2 regions of the Winogradskyella schleiferi genome follow, and region 2 is predicted to be linked to the other one. Evidence: riboswitches for the same ligand, from Rfam matches in the RefSeq annotation. Region 2 holds a riboswitch; the other holds the start of a gene.

Region 1 (7,544 bases), 970 kb from region 2:
TGTGGACACACAAAAACAGCCCATATAATCTTGTTTTCCTGTTGCTTTTGGTGCAATGAAATCGGCTAAGGCTATGTTTGGTTTGCCTTGGGCTTTTTTGGATTGTTGACGAAGGGTTAATAATTTGTACGTTTCTTCTTTTACAGATGCTGAATCAAGTTCAGCATGACTTTCGGATACTTCTAGTTCAATATCATCATCATTTGCAGTATTTGCAGGAAACAATCCGAAAACACCTTTTGCTTTCAACAGTTTTTCATCAAAAATCCGTTTCAGTAATTCTTGTGCATCGTCAAATAATTCTGTGGCTTGTTTTCCAACCACTTCATCGGTTAAAATCGCTGGATATTTCCCATGTAAATCCCAACTTCTAAAAAATGGCGACCAATCGATAAAATCTTCAAGTTTGGTAAGGTCAAAATCTTCTAAAACCTGAATGCCTAAATGTTTTGGTTTCACTATTTCAGAAGTATTCCAATTAATTTTGAATTTGTTTTTTCGAGCTTCAGCAATCGTCAAATATTCTTTTTTCTTGGTACGTTTTAAAAATTGTTCCCTAAACGCATCATACTCTTCTCGAATCTGTTCTTTATAAACTTTACTGTCTTTTTTCAACAAATCGCCAACAACGGTTACAGCTCTTGAGGCATCGTTAATATGAACTACGGTATTGCTATAATGTGGTGCAATCTTCACAGCTGAATGTGCTCTAGAGGTAGTGGCTCCACCAATTATCAATGGAATTTCTATGCTTTGCTTTTCAAGGGCTTTAGAGACATATACCATTTCATCTAACGATGGTGTAATTAGTCCGCTAAGCCCAATGATATCTACCTTTTCCCTAATAGCGGTCTCCACAATTTTTTCTGGTGGTACCATAACACCAAGGTCAATAATTTCGTAATTATTACAACCTAAAACCACACTTACAATGTTCTTTCCAATATCGTGAACATCTCCTTTTACAGTGGCCATTAAAATTCTGCCTGCAAACTCTTGTTTTCCATCTTTTTCGGCTTCAATAAAAGGTTGCAAATAGGCAACGGCTTTTTTCATCACACGAGCAGATTTCACCACTTGTGGCAAAAACATTTTTCCACTGCCGAATAAATCACCGACCACATTCATACCAATCATTAAATGCCCTTCAATGACTTCAATGGGTTTATTTGAAGCTAATCTAGCTTCTTCAACATCTTCAATGATAAAGGCATCGATACCTTTCACTAATGCATGCGTGATTCTAACCTGTAAAGGTTCGTTCCGCCATTCCTGCACTGCTGCATCTTTGCTTGTAGAGGTTGAACCTTTTGCCTTAAGTTCTTCTGCAAAATCCAATAAGCGTTCTGTGGCATCATCGTTTCTATCGAATAGCACATCTTCAACGAGTTCTAATAAATCTTTGTCTATTTCGTCGTAAATTTCAAGCATCGTCGGATTTACAATACCCATGTTCATACCATTTTTTATGGCATGATATAAAAACGATGAGTGCATGGCTTCACGCACCACATTATTACCTCTAAAAGAAAACGACACATTACTCACACCACCTGAAACGTTGGCATAAGGCAAATTTTCACGAATCCATTTGGTAGCTTCAAAAAAGTCGATGGCATTTCTACGATGTTCATCCATGCCTGTGGCTACGGGAAAAATATTGGGATCGAAAATGATATCCTGTGGAGGGAAGTTGAGTTCGTTAACTAAAATATGATAGGAACGTTTGCAGATTTCTATACGCCTGTCATAATTATCTGCTTGACCATCTTCATCAAAAGCCATAACAATAACGGCTGCACCATAGCGTTTAACCAATTTAGCTTGATGCTTAAATTCGGCTTCGCCCTCTTTTAAACTTATGGAATTAACCACACATTTTCCTTGTGCAACTTGCAGTCCGGCTTCAATGATTTCCCATTTTGAACTATCGATCATTAATGGGATTCGAGATATATCTGGTTCTGAGGCAATAAGATTTAGGAATGTGGTCATGGCATGGACGCCATCGAGCATACCTTCGTCCATATTGACATCTAAAATCTGTGCACCACCATCGACTTGGTCTCTTGCAACTTCTAAGGCTTCGTCGTACTTTTCCTCTTTTATCAAGCGTAAAAATTTACGTGAACCAGTTACATTGGTACGTTCTCCAACATTGATAAAGTTACTTTCTGGTGTTACCACTAAAGGTTCAAGTCCGGAAAGTGTTAAATATTTCCCATCTCCAACCTCTTCCCCAAGGGAAGAGGCTTTTTTCGTTTCATGAGTTGAATTTCGTTTCATTTATAACATTTTTAGTCCCTTCCTATAGGGAAGGGATTAGGGATGGGATTCTTGGTTTGTAATTTTTCGCCACATCAGCAATCGCTTTGATATGCGCTGGACTCGTGCCACAACAACCACCAATGATATTAATGATACCGTCCTTTAAATAGTCTTCAATATAGTGTTGCATTTGTTTTGGTGATTCATCGTATTCCCCAAATGCATTTGGTAGACCTGCATTTGGATGTGCTGAGGTATAAAATTCAGTTTCATTAGATAAACGCTGTAAATAAGGTTTCAATTGTTGAGCACCAAGAGCGCAATTAAAACCAACACTTAATAACGGAATATGCGAAATTGACGTTAAAAAAGCTTCAACCGTTTGTCCAGATAAGGTTCTTCCCGAAGCGTCGGTAATCGTTCCCGAAACCATAATCGGAATATCGATGTTTCGATCTTCCTTAACTTCTTCAATGGCAAATAACGCAGCTTTTGCATTGAGTGTATCAAAAATGGTTTCCACTAAAAGAATATCTACACCACCATCAATTAATGCTTCGACTTGTTGCTTGTAGGCCATTCGTAATTCGTTAAACGTTATTGCTCTATATTCTGGTCGATTGACGTCTGGCGATAAACTAGCGGTTTTATTGGTTGGGCCAATACTTCCTGCTACAAAGCGAGGTTTATTGGGATTAGCTTTTGTGAATTTATCGGCAACTTGTTTAGCGATCTTAGCCGATTCAAAATTCAATTCATAAACCAAATCTTCCATGTCGTAATCTGCCATGGCGATTGTGGTTCCTGAAAATGTATTGGTTTCCACGATATCTGCTCCAGCTTCAAAATATTTAGCATGGATTTCTGCAATGGCTTTGGGCTGCGTTAAGGACAATAAATCGTTGTTTCCTTTTAAGGAGGAAGGATAATCTTTAAAACGTTCGCCTCTAAAATCTTCTTCAGTGAAATTATATTGCTGAAGCATGGTTCCCATAGCGCCATCAAGGACTAAGATTCGTTTTTGTAATTCTTCTTTTATTTTGCTCATAGTTTTTTGTTTTTAAAACACCCCTAATGAGCTACGCTCGGTAATTTCTAAACAAAATATATTTTGTTTCTCATTAACCTCAAGAGGACAATCCAAACATTTAAATGTTTAGTTTAATTTCATTTTTCTAAGGCTTGTTTTAAATCGTTAATAATATCTTCAGGATGTTCTAATCCAACAGAAACCCTGATCAATCCTCCAGTAATTCCAGTTTCTAAACGCACATCTTCTGGTATTTTAGCGTGTGTCGTAGATGCTGGATGCGTCACTATACTTCTGGTATCGCCTAAATTTGCGGATAGTGATAACAGCTTTATAGAATTTAAAAATTTTCGACCAGCTTCAATACCTCCTTTAACTTCAAAAGCCACAATGCTTCCGCCTAACTTCATTTGTTGTTTGGCTAAATCGTATTGTGGATGCGTTTTTAAAAATGGATATTTTACAAAATTCACGTTATCATGAGATTCTAAAAATTCGGCCACTTTTAATGCACTATCACAATGTCTATCGATTCTAACGGGTAAGGTTTCCAAACTTTTTGATAACACCCATGCATTAAACGGTGATAATGCAGGACCAGTATTTCTGGAAAACAAATAGATTTTCTGAATTAAATCGGCTGAGCCAACCGTTACACCTCCTAAAACCCGTCCTTGGCCGTCCATTAATTTCGTTGCAGAATGAATCACTAAGTCAGCCCCAAATTTAATGGGCTGTTGTAAATAGGGTGTGGCAAAACAATTGTCAATTATAAATAAAAGATTGTGTTTTTTTGCGATGTCGCCCAATCGTTTTAAGTCTAAAATATCAACAGCTGGATTTGTTGGGCTCTCTGCATAAATGCATTTGGTGTTGGGCTGAATGAGACTTTCGAGGTTATCTAATTCATCAATTTTGAAATAGCTAGTAGAAATATGCCACTTCGGTAAAATATTATTGAACAAGGTTTGAGTTGAGCCAAAAATACTTCGACAAGATACGATATGGTCTTCGGAATCCAATAAAGCCGCAAATGTTGAAAACACTGCTGACATCCCAGAAGCAAAGGCATAGCCACGTTCGGCACCTTCCATTAAACATACTTTTTCTACAAATTCGGACGTATTTGGATTGGAATACCGACTGTAAATGTTGCGTTCTTTTTCATCTGCAAAAGAAGCGCGCATATCCTCAGCATCTTCAAAAACATAACTCGACGTTAGATATAACGGACTAGAATGTTCTAAAAATTCCGTACGTTCTATTTGCGTTCGTATGGCTTGTGTTTCAATGTGTTTTGAGCTCATTTCTATTTTTTAACAAATCAAAATACCAAATCCTTGAGGATATAGTTTATAGTAAAATGCTAAAAAGAATTTGAATTACAGATCGTAATTACGTTGGGTTATCTATCTAATCACACGATAAATGAATCGGTAATTACGTAGAATTTAGCACCTTCTTAATAAGTTTAAGGGTTGCTAAGGCTTCATTGGGTCTAATCCCTCTGCCTTTCTTGATAACATTTCAATACTTTATTTGAACTTTGTGAAGTACAATATTCCGAAAGAAATCAGTAATACGCAAATTTTATTCACTTTATTTTAACAGAGGCGTATAGTCTTTTAATCGTAACTTTGAAGCATCCCAAATGAATTAATTATGTTAGATAATTTCTGGTTTAATGTTCAATATGGCATGAACCATGTTTTAGATATCAACGGCTACGACCATGTGCTTTTCCTAATGGTTTTAGCTGTGCCTTATGTTTTTAAAGGATGGAAACGTGTGCTTTTACTCATTACCATGTTTACTTTAGGGCATACATTATCCTTAATTTTAGCCTCTTACGGTATTGTAACGGTCAATAGTAAACTGGTGGAGTTTCTTATTCCAATTACCATTTTAGTGGCAGCTATTTATAATTTATTTACGGCGAGTAGAAAAACGCATAGTAATAAAGTAGGTCTGTTGTTTTTTGCAACCTTGTTTTTTGGGCTCGTTCATGGGTTGGGTTTTGCGAGGGAATTTAAAATGTTTGCCGGTCAGTCTCAAAATAAATTGGAACTATTGATTGAATTTGCTCTAGGTATTGAAATAGCCCAAGTTATCATTGTATTTATCGTTTTGTTTATTGGTTTTCTATGCCAAACGATTTTTAGAGTTTCCCGTCGCGATTGGGTTATGGTATGTTCATCTATTGTGATTGGTTTAGTTATTCCCATGATTTTAGGAAGTGATTTGCTAAGTAATAGCTAAAGTTTGGTAAAACTTTAACGGCTAGTAAATTGGTTATAAAATACGAAGCGTTTATATTCGTTACTACTAAGTACATTTGTATTAGAATAAGAATTAATGCCACACACAAAACAATTACGTTACGATAAAGCTTACCTACGCATTGCCAAAGAATGGGGAAAATTATCCCATTGCAAACGCAAACAAGTTGGCGCACTTATTGTAAAGGATAGAATGATAATTTCTGATGGCTACAATGGTACACCAACAGGTTTTGAGAATTACTGTGAGGATGACGAAGGCTATACCAAATGGTACGTGTTACATGCTGAAGCTAATGCGATATTAAAAGTAGCATCCTCAACACAATCTTGTAGAGGTGCGACGTTATATATTACGCTGTCACCATGTAAAGAATGTAGTAAATTAATTCATCAGGCAGGAATTGTAAGAGTAGTCTATCAGCAAGGTTATAAAGATGATTCTGGTTTACAATTTTTGGAAAGAGCAGGCATAGAATTAGAATTAATTGAAGATATAGATTGAGATTCCCATTTTCATGGGAAATAATATGGCAACAAAAAACAAATACATACCGCTAATTATAGGACTTGCGATTGCAGCAGGTGTTATTATTGGTGGACGATTAAATTTTACAGATACTTCAGACAACCTTTTTTCTACCAACAGCAAAAAAGATAAACTCAACCGTTTAATAGATTATATCGATTACGAATACGTAGAAGATGTAAATACCGATAGTATTGTTGATGTTACGGTTAACGGAATTTTAAATAATCTCGATCCACATTCATCATACATTCCAAAGGAAGATTTAGAGCGAATTACTGAAAACATGAAAGGTAATTTTGTGGGTATTGGTGTGAATTTCTATCCTTATAAAGATAGTATTGCTGTTGTAAAACCGACAGAAGGAGGTCCAAGTGAACGTGCAGGAATTATGAGTGGTGACCGTATTCTCTATGCAGATGGAGATACACTTTATGGCCGCAAAATTGATAACGATTTATTAGGTAAAAAACTCAGAGGTAAAAAGAATAGTACCGTAAAACTGACCGTTTTTAGAAAAGGCGAAGACGAATTATTGGAGTTTGATGTAAAGCGAAAAGAGATTCCGATTAAAAGTGTTGATGCTGCATATATGTTAACCGACGATTTGGGATACATTAAAATGAACCGTTTTGCGGAATCTACTTTTATGGAATTTAAGGATGCTCTGGATGAACTGAAAGATTTAGGAGCGACAAAATTAGCTTTAGATTTAAGGGGTAATCCTGGAGGATTTTTAGGTATTGCAGAGCAAATTGCAGACGAATTTTTAGAAGATGATAAGCTCATTTTATTTACAAGAGATAAAAAGGGAAAGGAAGAACGGACTTATGCAACAAGGCGTGGTGATTTCGAAGAAGGCGAAATTTATATTCTGATTAATGAAAATTCGGCATCGGCTAGTGAAGTTATTGCAGGTGCACTTCAGGATAATGACAAAGGTATTATAGTCGGGAGACGTTCCTATGGCAAAGGATTGGTGCAGCGCGAAATGGCATTAGGCGATGGTAGCGCAGTCCGACTTACGGTTTCTAGATATTATACACCAACAGGTCGTTCCATTCAACGGCCTTATGTCAATGGTGATAGCGATAATTATTACAATGATTATTACAAACGTTTAAGAACTGGGGAATTGGCAGATGAAGAAAGTATAGTGGTAGATGATTCCTTAAAATTTACAACACCAAAAGGAAAAGTAGTCTATGGAGGAGGTGGCATCATTCCAGATGTTTTTGTGCCGGTGGATCGCTTGTTTGATAATGAAACGATAAATTATTTAAGACGAAGAGGTCATTTTGGCTATTTTGTGTTTGAAGAATTAGATAAAAATAGAAGCATCTATGAGAATGTCACTAAATACGATTTCATTAATAATTTTGAAGTTAGTGAAGATATCGTTGTACGTTTTCAGGACTATATAAATAAGCAAGAACGC
Region 2 (7,544 bases):
ACCGTCCCAATCAAGAGCATCGACACCGACGGCTTCGCCTCTTATCATTTTCCAGAGTGGAATATTGGCTTCTAGGGATTTGGAATAGACCAAGGTATCGCCTTTTTTGTCTTCCAAATAAAGGCCGTCGAGTTGCACGTCGCCATCGAAAGTGATAAAAAGTTTCTCTATGTCAACTTTAGTATTGGTTTTATTGGAGATATAGTTTACAACTTTGTCCACAATTATACTTTGTCCCCAAGGACTTCTTACAAAAAGAATAACCAAAAATAAAAATATAAGAATTCCCAACAACACGCGTAGAGTTCTGCGTATCCAACGATAGTCTCGTTTTTTGGATGTTTTGGGTTCTATGTTTTCGGTGCTGTCCAAGTCTCAAAGATAAATGGACAAATGTATTATAATTGTCTTTATTGCTATTAATATTAACGCTGACACTCCAATATTTTAACTAAAAATAAATGCTGTTCAGTTAAAATTTCGTTTCAAAAATTCATCAGGATTAATAAACATCAAGCGATCAATAATTTCCACAGCAGAAATTTGATGTTTAGCTATAATTTTGAAGCATTTTACTGAAGATGCTTTTCCACTTTTTCGATGAGATACGATTTGATGTTTTCAATGTGTTAAGCAGTACAAAGCCCTTTTATCGAATCAACAATGCCATCAAAATCTGATGCGATTACCATGGTTTCCCAACAAAACGACCTGTTTATGTCGAGCGTTACTGCCGTTTGCTGCAGCTGGTTTCAGATTAATTGGGACTTGAATCTAGAGTCCAAAATCTGATTTAACTATGCCACTTGCTTATCTGAAGTTTCAGAAGTTTTTACTTTAACTTTAAAAATAGGTTTTAAAAAACGCTCTAACTGATCAAATTCAATTAGAAAGGCATCATGGCCATGAATTGATTTTATCTCATGAATATGGACATTTTCTTTTCTACTCTTCAGTTCAACAAAGCTATTCCAGTTTTCTTCGGCTTTAAAAAACAAATCGGAATTGATGGTAATGATATGTACATCGGATTCAATTTTTGCAGCTACGTCTATAAAATCACCTCGTCCTTCAGTAATATCAATAGTGCGTAAGATTTGATTCATCATTTTATAAGCCGATAGGTTAAAACGATTATTCAACGCATTACCATGATAATTTAACCAAGATTCGATGTTAAAAAGGTCCTTGTTTCTTTTAGTTCTTTCAAACTTCTGCTTTAATGATTCTGGTGTACGATATAACGTCATAGCATGCATTCTAGCATCTGCCAGTGGATCACTTGAATGATTGAGAATTGCATCTTGAATATGGCAATTAGCAATCAACCAATCCGTAGATTTCCAATCGGTTGCTATTGGAATTAAATGTTCTATAAGTTGAGGTTTTAATGCAGCCAATTCCCATGCAATACCACCTCCTACAGAACCACCAATAACCGCAAAAAGCTGTTCTATATTTAATTGCTCTAATCCCAAGGCAAACAATTTAGCGATATCGCGAGCCGTGAAATCTTTGTAGTTTTCGATTAAGTTTTCGGCATTAGTGTCGTAGCCATTTCCAGGAATATTGAATGCTAAAATGCTATATGAATTGGTGTCTATACATTTGTTTGCTCCAATTAAATCATTCCACCAACCATGTTCTCCAATCACATTAGAATTAGCGGTAAGGGCATGATTTACCAAAACAATAGGAGCTTCATGTAGCGCCTTTCCAAATGTTTGGTAAGATAGATTTATAGCATAAGCCTTTCCGGATTCGGTATTAAAATCTGATAGATATATATAATTTAATTTTCCCATCTCTTAGCTCCCATGACAATGGGAATCCTTTTAAATTTTTAAGCGATTAAACAGATACCTCTATGAAAGAGATATCTGTTTTTTTAACATCAACTGTGTTTGTAAAGACTAATTTTGAAGTGCTTGCTTCTCTTTTACAGCCGCAAATGCTTCTTTTAAGTCTGCTTTTAAGTCCTCAATATTCTCTAGTCCAACAGATAGTCTAATTAAATCCTTAGTCACGCCAGTCGTTTCTTGTGCTTCATCACTTAATTGTTGATGCGTCGTACTTGCAGGATGAATAATTAATGATTTTGTATCACCAATATTGGCTAATAGAGAAAATATTTTGGTGGTATCTGCGATGGTTTTTGCGGCTTCGTAACCGCCTTCATATCCAAAGGTAACGATACCACTTTGTCCTTTTGGCAAGTACTTCTTGGCAAGGGAATTATATTTGCTAGATTCTAGACCAGGATAATTGACCCATTTCACTTCGGATTGTGCTTGTAACCATTTTGCTAATTCCAATGCGTTTTCACTATGTTTTTGAATACGTAATTCTAAAGTCTCCAAGCCTTGAATAATTTGAAATGCATTAAACGGGCTCAATGCACCACCATAATCACGCAAGCCTTCAATTCTGATTTTTGCAATAAAGGCAGCAGGACCAATGACTTCACTATATACTAAGCCATGGTAACCTGCAGAAGGTTCTGTGAATTCCGGGAATTTACCGTTAGTCCAATCAAAAGTTCCAGCGTCAATAATAATTCCACCTAAGGACGTTCCGTTACCATTGATATACTTGGTCAACGAATGAATGACAATATTGGCGCCATATTCAATTGGATTTAAAAGCGAAGGCGTTGCCACTGTATTGTCAACAATTAAAGGTACTTTATGTGCTTTTGCTGCTTTTGAAATCGCCTCTAAATCTAAAACATCGAGTTTAGGGTTTCCTAAAGATTCAACAAAAATGGCTCTTGTGTTTTCCTGAGCGGCTTTCTCAAAATTTTCTGGGTCAGAGGCGTCTACAAACGTCGTTGTAATACCATGTCTTGGTAGTGTAACGCTTAATAAGTTGTACGTTCCTCCATACAAACTACTAGATGCCACAATATGGTCTCCAGCACGTAAAAGTGTTAGTAATGTCGTTGAGATGGCTGCGGTTCCGGAAGCTGTTGCAACAGCGGCAATGCCGCCTTCCAATGCTGCCAATCGTTGCTCTAGAATATCGTTTGTTGGATTATTTAATCGTGTGTAAATAAATCCAGGAACCGATAGATTGAATCGCCCTGCAGCATCATCCGAATTATCGAAAACATAAGATGTAGTTTGGTAAATAGGAACAGCTCTTGTTCCTCCTGTTTGACTAACGTCGTGTCCTGCGTGCAACGCTTGTGTTGCGAATTTTTGTGTACTCATTTTTCTTGTTTTTGAGTTAATAATAATTAAGTCAAACCAATGATGAAATAAAATTCCATGAATGGAAACACCAATTAATGGCGTTTATACTAGAAAAATGTTATAAAGAAAATGCTAATTACAGATGGGTAATTAGTCTTGAGTTATCTATCCGAATATGCAAAAAATGACTTGCACTTTCAAGTAGAATTTAGCACCTTCATAGTAAATCTAAGGGTTGCTAAGGCTTCGTCGAGTCTATCTCTCCGCCTTTCTTGATAACATTTTAAGAACAATTTTAAAAGCAAATTTCTGCGTTACTTCAAAATTTTTAAATCTTCATTTGCATATGCAAACTGCGGTTTATAAATTTTTTGCGCCTTGAACTTTATTTTTAAAAGTTATTCTTTTTTCAGTAAGTGTTTGAACTTTGTGAATACAAATATTGCAACACAAAAGTTAGAATTCCAAATTTATTATGACTTTTTATGGGTTTTTTATGAAATTCCGCTAATTAAGAAGGATTTTTTGCCAAATATTTGGCTTTAATTATTTCGCCAACAGGCTTGTTTTCAATTTTGCTTTCCAACCAAGAAATAATATCTAGATATAAGAATGCTCTGCGTTCGTAAGGATGGTCTTCGTATGTTTTTAATGTTTTATGAAGTTCCTTAAACGCATTTTTAAGATCGTGTGGGTAAATATATTGAAGTCCTCTAATAAATTTTATCATTTCTTTCTGCACTTCATGCAAGTCATTCATCTTTATCAAAAACTTGTAGGTACTTCTTAAAAGCGTTTCTAAATGATAATCTAATCCAGCTTCATAATGAGCCACAAGATTTAATACTCTAGAAAAACAGAGTAAGTCCTCTCGCATGGAAAGCGATTTGTTGGAAATAATCTTGTCTAAATATTTTATACAAGCTTTATTGTTTCCTGCGCCAAAATGTAAACTGGCAAATTTGTAATAAAAAATCATTTTATGATGCGGATCAATTCGGTCTTTGAATTGAATGAGTTCTTTTTCAATTTGTGGAATTAATGCCAGTCCATCTTCAAAACTACCATCAATAAAGTGTTGATTAATGCTATGGAAATTGGTATAAAGAAACACCAAGGTTGAAACATTTTCATCTTTATTGAATTTTGAATTGTTTACGGTAGCTTTAAAATGCTCTAATTTCTTTACAAATTTTTGTTTGTTTCCAATGAAAAATAAGGATTCCAATAGGTAATTGTTCCCTTTGAGATAAAAAACCGGATTTAGGTTGATCATGCTAGGATTTTGATGAAATAAATCCACCCATTTTGAAGCGTATTTATAGCAGTTCAAAAAATCCTGAAGTAAAAAACTTTGCCATAAGTTGGCTTTGTAGAGCCAAAGCTTTTCACGAAACCCTAATTTAGCCAAGTTAATTTTAGGTAAACGGTCATCAAAATATTTAGTGACCATTTGGCTCTCTTGTTCATTTTTTACATAGCCCGTTTTAAGAATGGTACTGTATAACTGTAAGGATAAGTTAGAGAGTTTACTAGCAATGACATTGAGTGAACTTAGTTCTTTAGCTTGTATGGCCAACTCATCGGCACGTGTACTGATGCTACGCGTTATGTATTGTGATTCAATTACTTTTTCAAGTTCTACAATTTCAAAAGCTGAATTTTTTTCTTCATACGAAATCGCTAACTCCTTCGCTTTGTCTAATATTTTTAAGCTTTGTTTATATAAGCCTTTGTGATATAGAATAGAAGCAAAATCGAGTTGTTCCCTAATTTGTAAGCGCACATTTTGATGCGAAGGATTCAATTTCAAACTAATTAATATCTGTTTGTACAAATGCGCTTTTACATTGGCAAGTTGCTGCTTTTTTACAATACCACTTTTTATGATCGACGCTTCATTATAGCCTTTTGCTTTATCTAAAAAACTGAAAAGTTTCATGAATTTTGAATCAGAATTCACACCAAGCCGCCCTACATAAAGTTTGAATTGTCGTTTTTCAGACTTTGTTAAGGACTTTACGAGTGAAAATAAATTATCTTTTTGGTCTTTAGTTGTCAATATAAAATAGATTTATTGTGTTGATAATCAATAAAATAGTAACTCTTTTTGCTTTTGAACATCGTAAAACAATGCAATCGGAAACAGATTATTCAATTTCAAAATATAAATTCGTAAGACAATACTATAAATATATTTTGATATATGTCTGATAACAATATACAAATCTTCGATACAACTTTACGTGATGGTGAACAAGTTCCGGGTTGCAAACTTAATAAAGAGCAAAAAGTTATTATCGCAGAACAATTAGATGTGCTTGGTGTCGACGTGATTGAAGCTGGTTTCCCTGTGTCAAGTCCTGGTGATTTTGAATCGGTTGAAGCGATTTCAAAAATTGTAAAAAATGCAACGGTCTGTGGATTGACACGATCAGTTCGAAATGATATAAAAGTGGCTGCAGAAGCGTTGAAATATGCAGCAAAGCCAAGAATCCATACTGGAATCGGAACTTCAGAATCACACATTATCCATAAATTTAAAACGACTCAAGAGGATATTTTGGAGCGTGCGTTTGCTGCTGTAAAATATGCAAAGTCCTTTGTTGAAGATGTTGAATTCTATGCTGAAGATGCTGGTAGAACGGATAACGAATATTTAGCAAGAGTCTGCGAAGCGGCGATTAGAGCTGGTGCAACTGTATTGAATATACCAGATACGACAGGTTATTGCTTACCGAGTGAATACGGCGCAAAAATTAAATACCTAAAAGAAAATGTAAAAGGTATTGAAAAAGCGATTCTTTCGTGCCATTGCCATAATGATTTAGGTTTGGCAACGGCCAATTCTATTGAGGGCGTGATAAATGGTGCAAGGCAAATAGAATGCACAATAAACGGTATTGGTGAGCGTGCTGGTAACACAGCTTTGGAAGAAGTGGTAATGGTATTAAAACAACATCCTTATCTTAATTTAGATACCAATATTAATACGTCGTTGCTTTATGGAATGAGTCAACTTGTTTCGGATAGCATGGGTATTTATACGCAACCAAACAAAGCCATTGTTGGGTCTAACGCTTTTGCGCATAGTTCTGGGATTCATCAAGATGGTGTCATTAAAAATCGTGAAACTTACGAAATTATTGACCCTAAAGATGTTGGTGTCACTGAGTCTGCAATTGTTTTAACCGCAAGAAGCGGTAGAGCTGCTTTAGCATACAGAGCTAAAATTGTAGGTTACGAATTAACAAAACTTCAGCTAGATGATGTCTATTCCAACTTTTTAAGATTTGCGGACAGAAAGAAAGAAATCAATGATAGCGATATCCATCAAATTATTGAAACCAGTAAGGTTTACGAACAGATAATTTCTGCATAGTTCATCAACGAGCCTTTAGTAAAAATGAGATTACCGCTTTCGCGGAAAATAAATATGACAACAAAAAAAACACTATTCGATAAAGTCTGGGATTCACACGTGGTCAGCACCATAGAAAATGGGCCTCAGATTCTATATATTGATAAACATTTAATACACGAAGTTACAAGTCCGCAAGCTTTCAATGAATTGGAAGATCGCGGAATTCCTGTTTTCAGGCCTGACCAAATTGTGGCAACGGCAGATCATAATACACCAACTTTAAATCAAGATCAGCCCATTAGAGATGCGCTTTCTAGAAAACAGTTAGAGCAACTTTCTGAAAACTGTAAAAAAAACAATATTACATTATATGAGTTAGGACATAAATATAATGGAATTGTCCATGTGATGGCTCCTGAGTTAGGAGTGACGCAACCAGGCTTAACCATGGTCTGTGGAGATAGTCACACGTCAACACATGGTGCCTTCGGAACCATTGCATTCGGCATTGGCACAAGTCAGGTCGCACAAGTCTTTGCAAGCCAATGCTTGTTGCTTACAAAACCAAAAAGCTTAAGAGTTTCCGTTAATGGGAAATTAAAGAATGGTGTGTTACCAAAAGATGTCATTCTTTATATCATTTCAAAACTAGGAACCAATTCAGGTACAGGTTATTTCTGTGAATATGCAGGAAATGTGTTCGAGGACATGAGTATGGAAGGTAGAATGACGGTTTGTAATATGAGTATTGAAATGGGAGCACGAGGCGGCATGATTGCCCCAGACGACACCACTTTTGAATACGTAAAAGGACGAAAATTTGCGCCGCAAGGTGACGATTTTGATAAGAAAGTGGCCTATTGGAAAACCTTGCCAACGGATGAAGGCGCACAATTTGATAAGGAATATAGTTTTGATGCCGAGGATATAGAACCGATGATTACCTACGGAACGAATCCTGGAATGGGAATTAAAATTTCTGAAAA

What was found. Region 2 has a riboswitch for S-adenosylmethionine ahead of HM990_RS16650 (O-acetylhomoserine aminocarboxypropyltransferase/cysteine synthase family protein). Riboswitches for the same ligand answer to the same signal wherever they lie in the genome.
Region 1: it holds a riboswitch for S-adenosylmethionine, as region 2 does, so the genes downstream of both, HM990_RS01210 (trans-sulfuration enzyme family protein) here and HM990_RS16650 (O-acetylhomoserine aminocarboxypropyltransferase/cysteine synthase family protein) in region 2, are expected to answer to the same signal.

Annotation. Positions count from the first base shown of each region.
Region 1 covers NZ_CP053351.1:254,879-262,422, forward strand. The annotation lists gene metH (methionine synthase) at 1-2,286, opposite strand, end outside; gene HM990_RS01205 (homocysteine S-methyltransferase family protein) at 2,309-3,316, opposite strand; gene HM990_RS01210 (trans-sulfuration enzyme family protein) at 3,436-4,605, opposite strand; SAM riboswitch class I at 4,701-4,824, opposite strand; gene HM990_RS01215 (HupE/UreJ family protein) at 4,961-5,557, shown strand; gene HM990_RS01220 (deoxycytidylate deaminase) at 5,654-6,082, shown strand; gene HM990_RS01225 (S41 family peptidase) at 6,108-7,544, shown strand, end outside.
Region 2 covers NZ_CP053351.1:3,840,976-3,848,519, reverse strand. The annotation lists gene HM990_RS16660 (translocation/assembly module TamB domain-containing protein) at 1-372, opposite strand, end outside; gene HM990_RS16655 (alpha/beta fold hydrolase) at 798-1,805, opposite strand; gene HM990_RS16650 (O-acetylhomoserine aminocarboxypropyltransferase/cysteine synthase family protein) at 1,914-3,212, opposite strand; SAM riboswitch class I at 3,353-3,476, opposite strand; gene HM990_RS16645 (hypothetical protein) at 3,706-5,256, opposite strand; gene HM990_RS16640 (2-isopropylmalate synthase) at 5,401-6,576, shown strand; gene leuC (3-isopropylmalate dehydratase large subunit) at 6,631-7,544, shown strand, end outside.